4 regions of the Streptomyces sp. NPDC000229 genome follow, and region 1 is predicted to be linked to each of the others. Evidence: riboswitches for the same ligand, from Rfam matches in the RefSeq annotation. Region 1 holds a riboswitch; each other region holds the start of a gene.
The links. A riboswitch is a leader RNA that binds a small molecule or an ion and turns the genes downstream of it on or off. The one in region 1 is predicted to bind cyclic di-AMP.

Region 2: another riboswitch for cyclic di-AMP. It lies ahead of ABT360_RS07160 (M23 family metallopeptidase); the one in region 1 lies ahead of ABT360_RS08990 (transglycosylase family protein).
Region 3: another riboswitch for cyclic di-AMP. It lies ahead of ABT360_RS02245 (C40 family peptidase); the one in region 1 lies ahead of ABT360_RS08990 (transglycosylase family protein).
Region 4: another riboswitch for cyclic di-AMP. It lies ahead of ABT360_RS23755 (C40 family peptidase); the one in region 1 lies ahead of ABT360_RS08990 (transglycosylase family protein).

The regions. Positions count from the first base shown of each region.
Region 1 covers NZ_JBEPEL010000011.1:53,529-57,498, reverse strand. Annotated here, with positions in the region: gene ABT360_RS09000 (cytochrome P450 family protein) at 1-697, shown strand, start outside; gene ABT360_RS08995 (transglycosylase family protein) at 878-1,810, shown strand; cyclic di-AMP (ydaO/yuaA leader) riboswitch at 2,071-2,248, shown strand; gene ABT360_RS08990 (transglycosylase family protein) at 2,252-2,944, shown strand; gene eno (phosphopyruvate hydratase) at 3,228-3,970, shown strand, end outside.
Region 2 covers NZ_JBEPEL010000008.1:51,868-55,837, forward strand. Annotated here, with positions in the region: gene ABT360_RS07150 (HPr family phosphocarrier protein) at 102-383, shown strand; gene ABT360_RS07155 (GntR family transcriptional regulator) at 672-1,382, opposite strand; gene ABT360_RS07160 (M23 family metallopeptidase) at 1,585-2,373, opposite strand; cyclic di-AMP (ydaO/yuaA leader) riboswitch at 2,387-2,550, opposite strand; gene ABT360_RS07165 (M16 family metallopeptidase) at 2,755-3,970, opposite strand, start outside.
Region 3 covers NZ_JBEPEL010000002.1:148,743-152,712, reverse strand. Annotated here, with positions in the region: gene pcrA (DNA helicase PcrA) at 1-1,445, opposite strand, end outside; cyclic di-AMP (ydaO/yuaA leader) riboswitch at 1,667-1,835, shown strand; gene ABT360_RS02245 (C40 family peptidase) at 1,834-3,063, shown strand; gene ABT360_RS02240 (hypothetical protein) at 3,491-3,970, shown strand, end outside.
Region 4 covers NZ_JBEPEL010000054.1:7,912-11,881, forward strand. Annotated here, with positions in the region: gene ABT360_RS23745 (ClpP family protease) at 1-556, shown strand, start outside; partial or broken gene ABT360_RS23750 (hypothetical protein) at 560-907, shown strand; cyclic di-AMP (ydaO/yuaA leader) riboswitch at 1,237-1,409, shown strand; gene ABT360_RS23755 (C40 family peptidase) at 1,414-1,890, shown strand; gene ABT360_RS23760 (DUF6328 family protein) at 1,943-2,479, shown strand; gene ABT360_RS23770 (ATP-binding protein) at 2,912-3,343, opposite strand; gene ABT360_RS23775 (helix-turn-helix domain-containing protein) at 3,573-3,970, shown strand, end outside.

The DNA.
Region 1 (3,970 bases):
GGTCGCCCGGTCGGTGAAGAAGATGCGCGGCTACCTCGCGGAGCTGATCCACCGCAAGCGGGAGAACCCGGGGGACGACCTGATCTCGGGGCTCATCAGGGCCTCGGACCACGGTGAGCACCTCACCGAGAACGAGGCCGCCGCGATGGCGTTCATCCTGTTGTTCGCGGGCTTCGAGACGACGGTCAACCTCATCGGCAACGGCGTGTACGCGCTGCTGCGCAACCCCGGCCAGCGCGAACGCCTCCAGGCCTCCCTCGCCGCCGGTGAGCGCGGGCTGCTGGAGACCGGGGTCGAGGAACTGCTGCGCTACGACGGGCCGGTGGAGCTGGCGACCTGGCGGTTCGCGACCGAGCCGCTCACCCTGGGCGGCGAGCGGATCGCGGCCGGCGACCCCGTCCTCGTCGTGCTCGCCGCGGCCGACCGTGACCCCGCACGGTTCGACGAGCCGGACACGCTCGACCTGGCGCGGCGCGACAACCAGCACCTGGGGTACGGGCACGGGATCCACTACTGCCTCGGCGCGCCGCTCGCCCGGCTGGAGGGGCAGACCGCGCTCGCGACGCTGCTGACCCGCCTGTCCGATCTCCGGCTTGCGGGGGATCCATCCGATTTGCGGTGGCGTGGCGGGCTCATTATGCGTGGACTGCGTACGCTCCCGGTCGAGTTCACCCCCTTTGTGACACACGTCAGCTGACGGATCGTCATTTCTGTGATCTTCGCGTGATCTCCGCTGCATCGACTTGTGACTGACGTTCGAATGCCGCTACGTTCACCGTCACCTCAGCAGTCACGCGAAAGGCAGCACCGCATGCGCTCCGGGAACGGCCGGCACCGACGACCCCGTCAAGCCCCCGCCATCGTCGTCGCGGCAGGGGTGACCGGATCCGCCATCGCGCTCCCGCTGCTCGGCGCGGGTTCCGCGTCCGCGGCGGACGCCACCACCTGGGACCGGGTGGCCGAATGCGAGTCCGGCGGCATGTGGAGCGCGGATCTCGGCAACGGCTTCTACGGCGGCCTGCAGATGTCGCAGGAGACCTGGGAGTCGTACGGAGGCCTCGCCCACGCCGCTCGCCCCGACCTCGCCAGCCGCGGCGAGCAGATAGCCGTCGCCGAGAAGGTCTACGCCGCGACGGGCGTCAAGGCGTGGGAGACCTGCGCCCCCATCGCGGGCCTGGGGGGCGCCACCGCCTCGCCCGACGCCGACCCCACCGGCACCGCCCCGGCCACGCCCGAGGCGACGGATCCGGCCGAGACGTTCGAGGACCCGGGCGCGCCCGAGGCGGCGAAGCCGTCCGGGGCGACCGACCCGGTCGGGACGCTCCTGCCCACGGAGCCCGCCCCGGCGACGCCCGGCGCGCCGCAGAGCCCCGCGCCCGGCACCGGCAAGCACCGCGGCGAGGCGGCCAAGGAGGAGACGCCGGTGACGGAGCCGGTCGCCCCGGCCGACCCCACGGCCCCGGCCGACCCCACGGCCCCGGTCGACCCCACCGCGCCGGTCACCCCCGCCGCACCCGAGGGTGAAAGCGCCATCAAGCCCACCGATCCCGCCGATACCGGCAATTCGGTCACCGATCGCGAAAAGGACGCCCACGCCTCACGGGGTGACGGCGCTTCACGCGACCCGGGAAGCGTCGAGCCCGGCGCGTACACGGTCCGCCCCGGCGACAGCCTCTGGACCATCGCGGACGAGCACAAGGTCTCCGGCGGCTGGTCGGCCCTCTATGAGGCCAACCGGGACACCCTCGGCACCGACCCCGACCTCATCCTCCCTGGGCAGAGCCTTGAACTGACGACGGATCAGCCGTAGGTATCAGCCTGTATGTCCGGTTCCGGGGGAGTGAGACATGAATCTCTTCACCCCAACCGGCGCCCCGCGGCCGACCGAACCGCACAATCCGCCCGTCACCTGCGTAAACGCCCGTCAAGGGCAGGTGTATAAGGGTTGATTGACCCGGATGTCCGTCTTTGAACTTCGGGGTGGTCTGTGTCTACGGTCGTGACCGCTCGCCATCGCGGGCCCCATCGACCGGAACGCCGAATCCTGCCGCCGGTCGACGGGAACAGTCGTCGCGTCATGCGCCGAAGGCAGGAGCGGGGGACCCAAGGTAAGTGCCGGGCCCGGCCATGGAGACATGGCACGGAACCGGCTTGGGGTGAAGCCGCGCGCACCGGGAGTGCCGCGCGGCCGGGCCACTCACTCGCCCGAACCCGACAGCTCACCTCGTAGGCGTCGGTGAGGAGATGTCCCATGCTGTTTTCCGGCAAGGCCAAGCACCGTCGCCCCTCCAAGGCCGCCCGATTCGCCGCGTTCGCCGGTATCACCGGTGTCGCCGTCGCCGCCCCGCTGATGGGCGCCACGACCGCCTCGGCCGCCACCGCCGCCGAGTGGGAGAAGGTCGCCCAGTGCGAGTCCGGCGGCAACTGGTCCATCAACACGGGCAACGGCTACTACGGCGGCCTGCAGTTCTCGGCCTCCACCTGGGCCGCGTACGGCGGCACCGCGTACGCCTCGACCGCCGACCAGGCCTCCAAGTCCCAGCAGATAGAGATCGCCGAGAAGGTCCTCGCCGGCCAGGGCAAGGGTGCCTGGCCGAGCTGCGGCGTCGGCCTGTCCAACGCCTCGTACGACGGCGGCGCCGAGCAGGCCCAGCCTCAGCAGGAGCGCAAGGCCGAGCAGCCCACCACGCGCAGCGAGCAGCGCACCGCGCCCAAGGCCGAGGCCGCGCCGAAGGCCGAGTCCAAGAAGACCGTCACCACCCCGACCGGCAAGAAGGTCGAGAAGGGCGACGGCGAGTACAAGGTGAAGGCCGGCGACACGCTCAGCACCATCGCCGCCGAGAAGAAGGTCGCGGGCGGCTGGGAGAAGCTCTTCCAGCTGAACGAGGACATCGTCGACGACGCCGACCTGATCTACCCGGGCCAGCAGCTCCACCTGAGCTGACCCCCTGCGGGACCACCCCGGTCCGGCGCGCCCTTCCCCCGTGCGCGCCGGACCGGGGTTTCCCGTTCCGCCCTCCTGAGCGGCCCCCCGCACACCCTGGCTACCAGTCGGTAAGTTTCGCGGCGTTTTGCCCGCAATGCCGACGCGTGAGCCCTTTTTCGTCCCAGGAGGCGGGCGTCGGCTGGTCACGGCCCCCGGGCCGGTTAGGCTCTTGCCGCAAGGCCAAAGAGACCCTGCACCACCATGCGTCACATCTTGCGTCACATCCCAGAAGGAGATGCTCGTGCCGTCCATCGACGTCGTCGTAGCCCGGGAAATCCTGGACTCCCGAGGCAACCCCACGGTCGAGGTCGAGGTCGGCCTCGACGACGGCAGCACCGGCCGTGCTGCCGTTCCGTCCGGTGCCTCCACCGGAGCGTTCGAGGCCCTCGAGCTCCGCGACGGTGACAAGGACCGTTACCTCGGCAAGGGTGTCGAGAAGGCCGTCCTCGCCGTCATCGAGCAGATCGGCCCGGAGCTCGTCGGCTACGACGCCACCGAGCAGCGGCTGATCGACCAGGCGATGTTCGACCTGGACGCCACCCCGGACAAGTCGTCGCTCGGCGCCAACGCCATCCTCGGCGTCTCCCTCGCCGTCGCCCACGCCGCCTCCGAGGCGTCCGACCTGCCGCTGTTCCGCTACCTGGGCGGCCCGAACGCGCACCTGCTGCCCGTTCCGATGATGAACATCCTGAACGGCGGCTCGCACGCCGACTCCAACGTGGACATCCAGGAGTTCATGATCGCGCCCATCGGCGCGGAGTCCTTCTCCGAGGCCCTGCGCTGGGGCGCCGAGGTCTACCACACCCTGAAGAAGGTCCTGAAGGAGAAGGGTCTCTCCACGGGTCTGGGCGACGAGGGCGGCTTCGCCCCGAACCTGGAGTCCAACCGCGCCGCGCTCGACCTCATCCTGGAGGCCATCAAGCAGGCCGGTTACGCTCCGGGCAAGGACATCGCCCTGGCGCTCGACGTCGCCGCGTCCGAGTT
Region 2 (3,970 bases), on a different contig from region 1:
CGCAACGGCCCCGTGGAGGCCGGATCGAGCACCCTGCGGGACATGAGAGACTGGATTCGACAACTGGTCTAGACAACTGCCGAGACTCGAAGGGCAACACCATGGCTGAGCGCCGCGTCAACGTCGGCTGGGCCGAGGGCCTGCACGCCCGCCCCGCCTCCATCTTCGTCCGTGCCGCCACGGCCGCCGGCGTCCCCGTGACGATCGCCAAGGCCGACGGCAACCCGGTCAACGCCGCTTCGATGCTCGCGGTGCTGGGCCTGGGCGCGCAGGGCGGCGAGGAGATCGTGCTCGCTTCGGACGCGGAGGGCGCGGACGCCGCCCTGGACCGTCTGGCCAAGCTGGTCGCCGAAGGTCTCGAGGAGCTCCCCGAGACCGTCTGACCTCCCGGTCACCCTTGCAGCACCGCGGAGCCGTACCCCTGGGAAACCGGGCGGTACGGCTCCGCTTTTTGCCGCCGCCGGTCCTTGCACGGCGCGGCCCGGCATCGGGCGCCGTCGGGCCGTTTCGGGAGCTCGGGCATTCTCCGCGGCCGAGCACGGCGGAGACTTTCCGATTCCGGGCCCCACCCGATTTTCGGGGTGAGGCGTCCCTCTTTTACGGCACGCGTCATTTTCGGGCAGGGGAAATTACCGCCGAGAATTCCCCTGCCTTTGTATACGGTGCCGCTGTTAATTGCGGGCGCTCGCGGTGTTTACGCGATGTTGCGAAGTCCTCACAACCCGGCCGCCCGACCGCTCCGACCGGCCCGGCCGCTCCGGGCGGCGCAGCCGGTGCGCGGTCACGGTGCGCTCGACGTGGAGGGCGGTGAGGGCGCGGGCGCGTTCGGCGTCGCCGCGGGCCACGGCGTCCACGATCGCGCCGTACTCGGCCCACGCCTCCATCGGCCGGGCGGGCTGTTCGACGGCGTACATCCAGGCGATCTTGTGCCGGAGCTGGGTCAGCAGCGCCGTCAGCGCCGCGCTGCCGGCCGCCTGGGCGAGCGTCTCGTGGAACCAGGCGCCCAGCGAGCGGAGGTCCTCCCCCTGGCCTCGACGGGCCCGTTCCTGGCCGAGCCTGACCAGGCCGCGCAGCACCTTCAGGTGCGCCTCGGTGCGGCGCTGGGCCGCGCGCGCGGCGCCCAGCGGCTCCAGCAGCGTTCGCATCTCCAGCAGGTCGGCCGCCTCCTGCTCGGTGGGCTCGGCGACGCACGCGCCGACATGGCGGCGGGTGGTGACGAAGCCCTCCGACTCCAGGGTGCGCAGCGCCTCGCGGACCGGAACACGGGAGACGCCGTAACGGCGGGCCAGCTGCTCCTCGGTGAGCCGGCTGCCGCGCTCGAACACGCCGGTGACGATGTCGTCGCGGATCGCCGTGCATACCGAGTGCGCTGGAATGCGCATACCAGAACCCCCAACTTGATCCGCGCGAAACTCAGCCGATTGACGCCTGTCGAGTGACTCTATTGCAGAGGGCCGGAATTTCCGATAGCCACCAGGATTCCATGGAGTTCTTTTTGGCCAGAAGCCCCCGCCGGATGCCGTGGGATGACGAAGGCCCCGGTTCGCATCCCGAACCAGGGCCTTCACCGAACAGCGGAAGGGGTCAGACGTTGACGCCGTGCGAGCGCAGGTACGCGATGGGGTCGATGTCCGAGCCGTACTCGGCGCTCGTACGGGCCTCGAAGTGGAGGTGCGGGCCGGACGAGTTGCCGGTCGAGCCGGAGAGGCCTATCTGCTGGCCCGGCATCACGCTCTGGCCGACCGAGACGTTGACCGACGACAGGTGGCCGTACTGGGTGTACGTGCCGTCGTTCATCTTGATCACCACGTTGTTGCCGTACGCGCCGCCCCAGCCCGCCTCGACGACGGTGCCCGCGCCCACGGAGACCACACGCGAGCCCGAGGCGGCGTGGAAGTCGATACCGGTGTGGCTGCCGGAGGACCACATGGCGCCACCGGTCTGGTAGCCGGTGCTGACGTAGGTGCCCGCGATCGGCAGCTGGAAGGCGTTCAGCCGCTGGCGCTCGGCCTCGCGGTCGGCGCGCTCCTTGGCATCGCGGGCGGCCTTCACCCGGGCCTCGGCCTTGCGCTTCGCCTCCGCCTCGGCCTTCGCCTGGGCGGCGGCCTTGGCGGCGGCCTCCTGGGCCTCCAGCTCCTGGGCCTCGGCCTGGGCGTCGACCTGCTCGGCGAGCGTGTCGGTGATGACCGCCTGGTTGAGGCCGGTGTCCTCGAACGAGCCGGGGGCGGCGTCCGGGGCGGCGGCCAGCGCCGGGGAAGCGAGGGTTCCGATGACGCCGGTGGTGGCGAGGGCCGCGACTCCGGCGACGTGTGCGCTCTTACGGCTCAGGCGGCTCGGGGCACGGTGCTTCCCGGTGGCACGGGTGAACGCCATGAAGTGGCTGGTCCTTTCCTTCCTTCTCGCCTACCGGGTTAGCTGACGGGTTCGGAGCAGGAAGGTCTCCTACGGGCCCCTCCGCACGGGTGCGAAGGCGTCCGATTCACCCCAGGGACTTCGTGGGTCCCCGGCTCCCCAGGCTCGCGCCTGATGGGGACTCGGCGATCGCTGCCCGGTGCCGCGGGTGCGGCGGGTACCGGTCGGGCAGCGCATCAGACGCTAAGCGGCCGATCTTTCAATCACCAAACAGACACGGTTTTTTGTAGCGCACGCCACAGGGCAGACACCGAACCTCCGCAACAAATCGGACATATGACTGGACCCCGGCATCGGGTGATGCCGGGGTCCTGAACCGGTTCGCGGGAAGGCCCGTGTCAATCAGCCGGTGACAACCGTCACTTCGCCGATCCCGAGCGCCTCGACGGGCTCCTTGATCTGAGCCGCGTCGCCGACGAGGACCGTCACCAGACGGTCCACCGGGAAGGCGCTGACGACCGCCGCGGTGGCCTCCACGGTGCCCGTCTCGGCGAGCCGGGCGTACAACTGGGCCTGGAAGTCGTCCGGGAGGTGCTGCTCGACCTGGTCGGCGAGGGTGCCCGCGACGGAGGCGGCCGTCTCGTACTTGAGCGGGGCGACACCCACCAGGTTCTGGACGGCCGTCTCGCGCTCCGCGTCGGTCAGGCCCTCGGCGGCGAGGGTGCGCAGCACCTTCCACAGGTCGTCGAGCGCCGGACCCGTGTGGGGCGTGTCCACCGAGCCGCTGATGGCGAGCATGGCCGCGCCGCCCTCCGGGCCGGAGCGCAGCACCTGACCGAACGCCCGTACGCCGTAGGTGTAGCCCTTCTCCTCGCGCAGGACCTTGTCCAGGCGGGAGGTGAGGGTGCCGCCCAGGCAGTAGGTGCCGAGCACCTGGGCCGGCCAGACGCGGTCGTGCCGGTCGGGGCCGATCCGTCCGATGAGCAGCTGCGTCTGTACGGCGCCGGGGCGGTCGACGATGACGACGCGGCCGGTGTCGTCGGCCGTCACGGGGGGTACGGGGCGGGGCTCGGCGCTGTCGCCGGTCCAGGCGCCGATGGTGTCCGCGAGCACCGCGTCGAGGTCGACACCGGTGAAGTCGCCGACGACGACCGCGGTGGCGGTGGCGGGGCGGATGTGGGCCTCGTAGAAGGCGCGTACGGCCGCGGCGTCGATCCGGGCGACGGTCTCCTCCGAGCCCTGGCGGGGACGCGACATCCGGGAGGTGGCCGGGAACAGCTCCTTGGACAGCTGCATGGCGGCACGGCGGGCCGGGTTGGCGATCTCGTGCGGGATCTCGTCGAGCCGGTTGCGGACGAGGCGCTCGACCTCGCTGTCGGCGAAGGCGGGGGCCCGCAGCGCTTCGGCGACCAGCCCGAGGGCCTTGCCGAGCCGGGAGACCGGGACCTCGAGGGAGACCCGTACGCCGGGGTGGTCGGCGTGTGCGTCGAGGGTGGCGCCGCAGCGCTCCAGTTCGGCGGCGAACTCCTCGGCCGAGTGCTTGTCGGTGCCCTCGGACAGGGCCCGCGCCATGATCGTGGCGACGCCGTCGAGGCCCTCGGGCTCGGCCTCCAGCGGG
Region 3 (3,970 bases), on a different contig from region 1:
CGCAGCGGGACGTTGTCCTCGGGGTTGGCCAGGACGCGCAGGTACGCCAGGACGTCCCGGACCTCCTTGCGCTCGTAGAAGCGGACTCCGCCGACGACCTTGTACGGCAGGCCGACGCGGATGAAGATCTCCTCGAAGACACGGGACTGGGCGTTCGTCCGGTAGAAGACGGCGACGTCGCCGGCCTTGGCCTCGCCCGCGTCCGTCAGCCGGTCGATCTCGTCGGCAACGAACTGGGCCTCGTCGTGCTCGGTGTCCGCGACGTACCCGATGATCCGGGCGCCCTCGCCGGCGTTGGTCCACAGGTTCTTGGGACGGCGGCTCTCGTTGCGCTCGATGACGGCGTTGGCGGCGGAGAGGATGGTCTGCGTGGAGCGGTAGTTCTGCTCCAGCAGGATCGTGGTCGCCTCCGGGTAGTCCTCCTCGAACTGGAGGATGTTGCGGATGGTCGCACCCCGGAAGGCGTAGATCGACTGGTCGGCGTCACCGACGACGCACAGCTCGGCCGGGTCCAGGTCCTCGTAACCGGTGCCCACCAGTTCGCGTACGAGCGTGTACTGGGCGTGGTTGGTGTCCTGGTACTCGTCGACGAGTACGTGGCGGAAGCGGCGGCGGTAGTGCTCGGCGACGTCCGGGAACGCCTGGAGCAGGTGGACCGTCGTCATGATGATGTCGTCGAAGTCCAGGGCGTTGGCCTCGCGCAGCCGCGCCTGGTACATCCGGTACGCCTCGGCGAGCGTCTTCTCGAAGCCGTCGGCGGCCTGGTCGGCGAAGGTCTCCTCGTCGATCAGCTCGTTCTTCAGATTCGAGATCTTGGCGCTGAACGACTTCGGCGGGAAGCGCTTGGGGTCGAGGTCCAGATCGCGGCAGACCAGCGCCATCAGCCGCTTGGAGTCGGCGGCGTCGTAGATCGAGAAGGACGAGGTGAAGCCGAGCTTCTTCGACTCGCGGCGCAGGATGCGGACGCACGCGCTGTGGAAGGTCATGACCCACATGGCGTTGGCGCGCGGGCCGACGAGCTGCTCGACGCGCTCCTTCATCTCGCCGGCGGCCTTGTTGGTGAAGGTGATCGCCAGTATCTGGCCCGGGTGGACGTGCCGGGTCGCCAGCAGGTGGGCGATGCGGTGGGTCAGCACCCGGGTCTTGCCCGACCCGGCACCGGCGACGATGAGCAGCGGCGAGCCGGTGTGCACGACGGCGGCGCGCTGCTGGTCGTTCAGCCCCTCCAGCAGCGCGGCGGGGTCCACGACGGGGCGCGGGGCGCCGTCGCGGTAGTGGGCGTCCCGGGCCGGGGGCACGTCGAAGCGGTCCCCGAAGAGGTCGTGGGGGACCTCCTCCGCGGCCGGGCCGTGCCCGGGGCCCTCGGAGTCCTCGGGCGGCGGGGGCTCCTCGGAGGTGTGGTTCCGGAGGTCCGCCAGGAAGCTGTCGTCAAAGAGGCTGCTCATCGCCTATCGAGTCTAGGCCGCCCCACTGACAGCCGTGGACGAACGGCGGATGCGCCGAGAACAGGCCCGATTCGTCACGCTCCGTACCGAGTCGACGACATCACGCCAAGGTCACGAATACGTATCGGGCATATCGAACATCAACCTTCACAGCACCACCACAGGTTGGCTAGCGTGCTCGCCCAAGCGGTCCGTTCTCTCTTCGGCGAACCACGCCAATCGGATCGCCCACGCCGAATTCGTGCTGCCTCCACGGCAGTTCGGAACCGGGGACCCACCACGTACGACCGAGGTGAATCGGCCTGCAGCCGCTCGGGCACGGCCGTAGGGCACCTTCCAGTTCCGCCCGAACCTGACAGCTGACCCGGTAGGCGGTCCACGGAAGGAGATGCCGGCCTTGGCGTCGCATCGCAAGCCGCGCACAACGCGCACCTTGCAGACCCTGCATGCCCACTCCCCCGCCGTCGGGGTCACGACGGCCGCCGCCCTGGCCTCGGTCACGCTCCTGTCGTCACAGAGCGCGACCGCCGCGCCGGGTGCGCCGGGCGACCCCGACCGGGGACCGACGGTCGAGGAGGTACAGAGAAAGGTCGACGACCTCTACCGGCAGGCGGGCACGGCGACGCAGCAGTACAAGAAGGCCAAGGAGGCCACGGACCAGCAGCGGCGCCGGGCCGGCGGGATGCTCGACGACACGGCCGGGCGTACGGACGCCGGGCGTACGGACGCCGGGCGTACGGACGTCGCGCGTACGGACGTCGCGCGTACGGACGTCCTGAACGAGTCCCGCCGCACCCTCGGCGGCGACGCGGCCACCCAGTACCGCTCGGGCGGGCCGGCCCCGACCGCGTCGGTGGTCTTCCCGGACGCCCCGCAGGCGCTCGTGGACGGGACGCGGCTGACCGACCACCGGCACGAGACGCTCACCGACCACCGGTCCGAGCAGGCCGAGGCCGCGGAGCAGCGGGCGGAGGCGATGCGGAAGCTGGAGTCGCTCACCGCCTCGCAGGCCTCCCTCCGCACCACCAAGCAGGCCGTGCAGCGGAAGCTGGGAGAGGCACGGGTGCTGCTGGCTCGGCTGACGGCCGAGGAGCGGGCGCGGGCCGAGGCGGCAGAGGCCCGCACGCGCCACGAGCTGCACCAGGAGCAGCCACAGCACCAGCCGCACCAGCCGCACCCGCCCGAGGCGCAGTCGCCGCCCACGCCTCAGCCTCAGCCCCAGCCGCACCCGTACCCGCACGGGCACCCGGAGGACGACAGCGGCTACACCGCCAAGGCCCGCGAGGTCCTCGCCTTCGCCGAGGCCCAGATCGGCAAGCCGTACGTGTGGGGCGCGACCGGCCCGAGCTCGTACGACTGCTCCGGGCTCACCCAGGCCGCGTGGCGGGCGGCGGGGGTCGACCTCCCTCGTACGGCCTGGGAGCAGGTGTGGGCCGGGACCAGGGTCGCGACGGAGGACCTGCGCCCCGGCGACCTGGTGTTCTTCCACGACGACATCAGCCACGTGGGCGTCTACAGGGGCGACGGACGGATGATCCACGCCCCCCGGCCCGGTGAGGTCGTCCGCGAGGAGTCCATCCACTACATGCCCATCCACAGCTGCGTGCGTCCGGCCTGACATGACCTGACCGACATGACCGCGGGGGAACCATGACCGCGGGGGAACCATGACCGCGGGGGAACCATGACCGATCACCGCCGGCTGACCGTTCTGTTCGTACCGGAGACCGCGTACGGGCCGACGAACAACCGCGTCGGGATCGCGGACGTGCTGCGGCGCCGTGGCCACCGGGTGATGTTCGCCGCCGAGGCGTCCTGGCGGGGGGGCCTCAGCGCGCTCGGGTTGGAGGAGGACCTCGTCCGTCTCGCTCCTCCCCCACAGGGGGAGGAGGGGGACGCGGGCCGGTTCTGGAAGGACTTCGTACGGGACACCGCTCCGGAGTACCGCCTTCAGCCGAGGCTCGCAGTAACGGGCACCCGAGACCAGCTCCTCCGGTCACCTCCTGCAATCCGCTGGAGATCAAGAGCCCCGGCACCAGACCGGCTTGATCCAGGTACCGAGCTGCTCGGAGGTCGGCTTGCGGAACGTCCCGCACGCCTTCTCCGGTTACCCGGCCGGCGACGACTCCGGCTGGGCGGCCTTCCGGGCCGAGTACGACCGTACGCGCCGGGAGCTGTGGGCCGGCTTCAGCGCCTGGGTGACCGAACAGGGGGCGCCGCCCCTGCCGGACCTGGAGTTCATCCACGAGGCGGACACGAACCTGTACGTGTATCCCGAGGCAGCCGACTACGCGCGCGTGCTGCCGCCGCACTGGCACCGCCTGGACTCGTGCGTACGGGAGACGGACGAGGCCTTCAGCCTGCCGCCGGACCTCGCCGACCTGGGCTTCGGTGCCCGGCTGGACACCTACCGGTTCACGGACGAGGAGCTGACCGGCGCCCTGGAGCGGCTGTTCGGCGACACGTCTCTGCGCGAGCGGCCGACCGCGGCGGGGGCGGTGATCCGGGAGCGGGACGGGCTGCGG
Region 4 (3,970 bases), on a different contig from region 1:
CGGGAGCCGCACGCTCGACCCGTACTCCAAGCTCCTGGAGGAGAGGATCGTCTTCCTGGGAACCCCGATCGACGAGACCGCCGCCAACGACGTCATCGCGCAGTTCCTGTACCTGGAACACGCCGCGCCCGACCGGGACATCTCGCTCTACATCAACTCCCCCGGCGGGCCCCTCAGCGCCGCGTCGGCCATCTACGACACGATGCAGGCCGTCCGGTGCGACGTGGAGACGACCTGCATCGGCCAGGCCGCGTCCACCGCCGCCGTCCTGCTCGCCGCCGGAGCCCCCGGCAAGCGGATGGCCCTGCCGGGTGCGCGCGTGCTGGTCCAGCAGCCCGCGACGGAGGAGCCCTTGCGCGGGCAGCCGTCGGACCTGGACATCCACGCGCGGGAGTTGCTGCGGCTGCGCGACCAGCTCGCCGGCATGCTCGCCCGCCACACCGGCCAGAGCCGCGACCGGATCGACGCCGACCTGGAGCGCGACACGGTCTTCGACGCGGCCGCCGCCGTGGCGTACGGCCTGGTCGACCATGTCGTCGCCAACCGCAGGCGGTGACCGATGCCGTCACCCGAGCCGCCCGAGCCGATCGGGCCGCCGTCCGAGCCCCCGCCGCTCCCCGCCCTGACCCGAGCCGAATGCGCGTTCGTCGACAGTTGACTCGAGGTCGTCGACCTCCTGGGGCGGATCAACCCGGCGCGCGCCACCCACACCTACAGCGCCCTGCGCGCGGCACAGGCCCTCGTCGGACGTGCGACGGCGCTGCGCGACGCCCTGACGTCGATGCACGAGCGCGGCGAGAGCGACGTGCATGCCCATACGCTGGCGCGAGCATTGCGGGTGCTTGACGGCGAACGGCGCGCGGGACGCGTGACGGTGCCTCAGAATCGAGGCGTGGGGCCGACGTAGCTCTCCCCCGAATGGGCTCAGGAGTACGAGAACCGGTCCCTCGTTCAGCGTACGCAACCGGACGAATTTCGTACGACCCGAGTTGCGCAGCAGGTGTACACATCTGGCGGAATATCACCTTCCGCCGCTGGTGCGGGGATCGTCGATGTCTCGCCGCCGGGCACCAAATCCACCCTGTCCACCCGAACGGATCAGTCGTGAGGAGCCTCACAAACGGCCGTTTCGACTCGGAATTTCCCCTCGACATGGGTCAAGATCCCTCACGACGACAAGCCCCCGCCGCCGCGGCGGGGCGGTCCGGGCGGACGCCGAGTCCTGCCGCCGTTCCGGATGACTGGTCGACAGGAGTGGATCGGCAGGAGTGGAGGACCCGAGCAGTACGGGTGACCGAACGATGTACGTCCCATCGGTCGCCCTTGGGGTGAAGCCGCGTCAGCGGCCGGGCAACTTCGCCAGTCCGAACCCGACAGGTCATCCTTCACAGGCGGCTGACGAAGGGTTGCGCAATGACCGCGCAGATTCATGTCCCGTCTCTGCTGTCCCGGGCGGGTGCCGTCTCGGCACTCACCCTCGCCGCCGTCGGTGGCCCGATGCTGGCGCCCGGCGCCGTGTCGGATGCCCAGGCCGCCCCGGCGTACTCGACGAAGGCGCTGAACATCGCCGCGTCCAAGAAGGGCGCACCGTACAAGTACGGAGCGGCGGGCCCGTCCCGGTTCGACTGCTCCGGCCTGACGCTGTACTCGTACAAGAAGGCCGGCAAGACACTGCCGCGCACGGCACAGCAGCAGTACAACAAGACCCGCCACATCTCCGCCTCCAGCCGGCAGAAGGGCGACCTGGTCTTCTTCCATCGGGGAAGCAACGTCTACCACGTGGGTATCTACGCGGGTAACAACAAGATCTGGCACTCACCGAAGTCGGGGTCGGTGGTGAAGCTGGACAAGATCTGGTCGAAGTCGGTCTGGTACGGACGGGTCCGCTGATCCTCCCGTGACCCCGCGTGCATGAGCCGTGGTGCGGGGGTACTCGTCGGAAATGTCCGGCGAGAGCCCCCGCACCGCGCGCAACGAGACGCCCCTGGAGCGCGCCGACCGCAATTTCGCCGAGCTGCTCCAGGAACTGCGCGTCACCCAGACCGGCGTGCAGATCCTGTTCGCCTTCCTTCTGACCCTGGCGTTCATGCCCCGCTTCGGCTTGCTCGACTCCTACCAGCGGGGCATGTACGTCGTGACGCTGCTGCTCTCGGTCGTGGCGACGGTCCTGCTCACCGCCCCGGCCGCGCTGCACCGCACGCTCTTCCAGCAGGGCGCCAAGATCCGCATCGTGGCCGTCTCGTCCCGGCTGGCGAAGATCGGGCTCGGTGTCCTCGCCCTGGCGCTGACCTGTTCCGTGTCGCTGGTCGTGGATGTGGTGCACGGCCGCCCCGAGGGCCTGGCGGCGGGCGGCTTCACCCTGCTGGTCTGCGCGGGCCTGTGGGGGTTCCTCCCCCGCCTCGTACGGCGTCGACTCAGCGCCCGGCCACCGGAGCGACCAGCAGAGACACACACAGGGCGGCGAGTCCGCCGCCGGTGACGCCCTGCACGGCCCTGGCGGTACGCGGCCGTCGCAGCCATCGCCCCAGCCGGTCGACCACCAGCGCGACGGCCGGGAACCCCACGAGGGCGAGGACGACCGCGCACGGGCGTGCTGGGACTCGACGGGAGCAGGGGGCGGAACGGACGATCTCCGGGCCGGGCGCCGGGCACAGGCGGCGGAACGGACGGTCCCGGCGTCGAGGGCGGGGCGGTGGGCCCGGCGGCGGGGGCGGGCGGTCATGCCCTGGGCGTCAGGTCCCGGACGGCGGCGGCGGTCCTCAGGTGCGGGCGCGAGACCGGGCTCGGCGGGTGAGGTCCCGGAGGGCGGGGCGCGGGTGCACGGCGGGGCTGGTGCGGCCGGGAGCAGAGGCCGGGCCCCGGCGGACGCCCTCAGGCGGACGGCCGCGTCCTGGCCGGCGGCGGGGCAGGGTCAAGTCTGGACCGGGACCGTCCAGGGGAGGGCGATCCAGACGGTCTTGCCGCCTTCCGGGGTCGGGGTGACCGAGAGGCGGCCACCGCACTCCGCGGTGAGCCAGCGGATGATGACCATTCCGCGGCCGTTGTCCTGCTGGACCGCGGCGGGCAGCCGTTGCGGCCAGCGCGGGTGACTGTCGGTGACTCCGATGCGCAGCCGCTCGTCGCGCTCCAGCCGTACGTCGACGGTGAACGTCGGCGACTGGCCGAAGGTGTGCTGGACGGCGTTGGTGGCGAGTTCCGAGACGATCAGCCGTACCGTGTCGGCCGTTTCGGCCTCGGTGGGGAGGCCCCATTCCGCGAGGACGTCCGCCACATATCTCCGGGCGGTGGAGACCGAGGCGGGATCGCTCGGCAGAGTGACGGATGCTTCCTGATGGTCTGCCATGGCGACGCTGTCCCTTTCCCACCGGGGCCGGACTCCGACACGTACCGGATGTTTTGTGAGGACGGCCTCGGATTGTGCTTCGCGCCAGACTGCCACTTATGTCGCCCCTGTTGGGGGCGATCCCCCAAGATATGCATATATCTGTCGCTCGAAGCGGTGAACCCTGCGACGCGAGACCGGATTTGGGCGGCAGACTGAGGGGTTGGCCCGGCTGCGGGAGGAGGCGGTCATGCGAGGCGCTCGGCACGGCCCGGCGGTGCGTCGGCGCAAGCTCGGTGAGGAGCTGCGCGGACTGCGCCTGGCCGCCGGCCTCACCAGCCGCGAGGCGGCACGGCTGGTGGGCTGGCACCAGTCGAAGGTGAGCCGGATCGAGACGGGTGCGAGCGGGGTGACGGCGGCGGACGTCGCACGGCTGCTCGACGCCTACGGCGTTCACGACCCGCGGTTGCGGGCCCTGCTGGAGGCACTGGCGGGAGCGGCCGCGGACGGTGGCGGGGCGGGATGGTGGCATGCGTACCGGGGCGTGCTCCCGCCTCCGTACCAGGACTTCATCAGCCTGGAGGCACAGGCGTGCACGGCGCGCACGCTGGAGACCTCGGTGGTGCCGGGCCTGTTGCAGACCGAGGA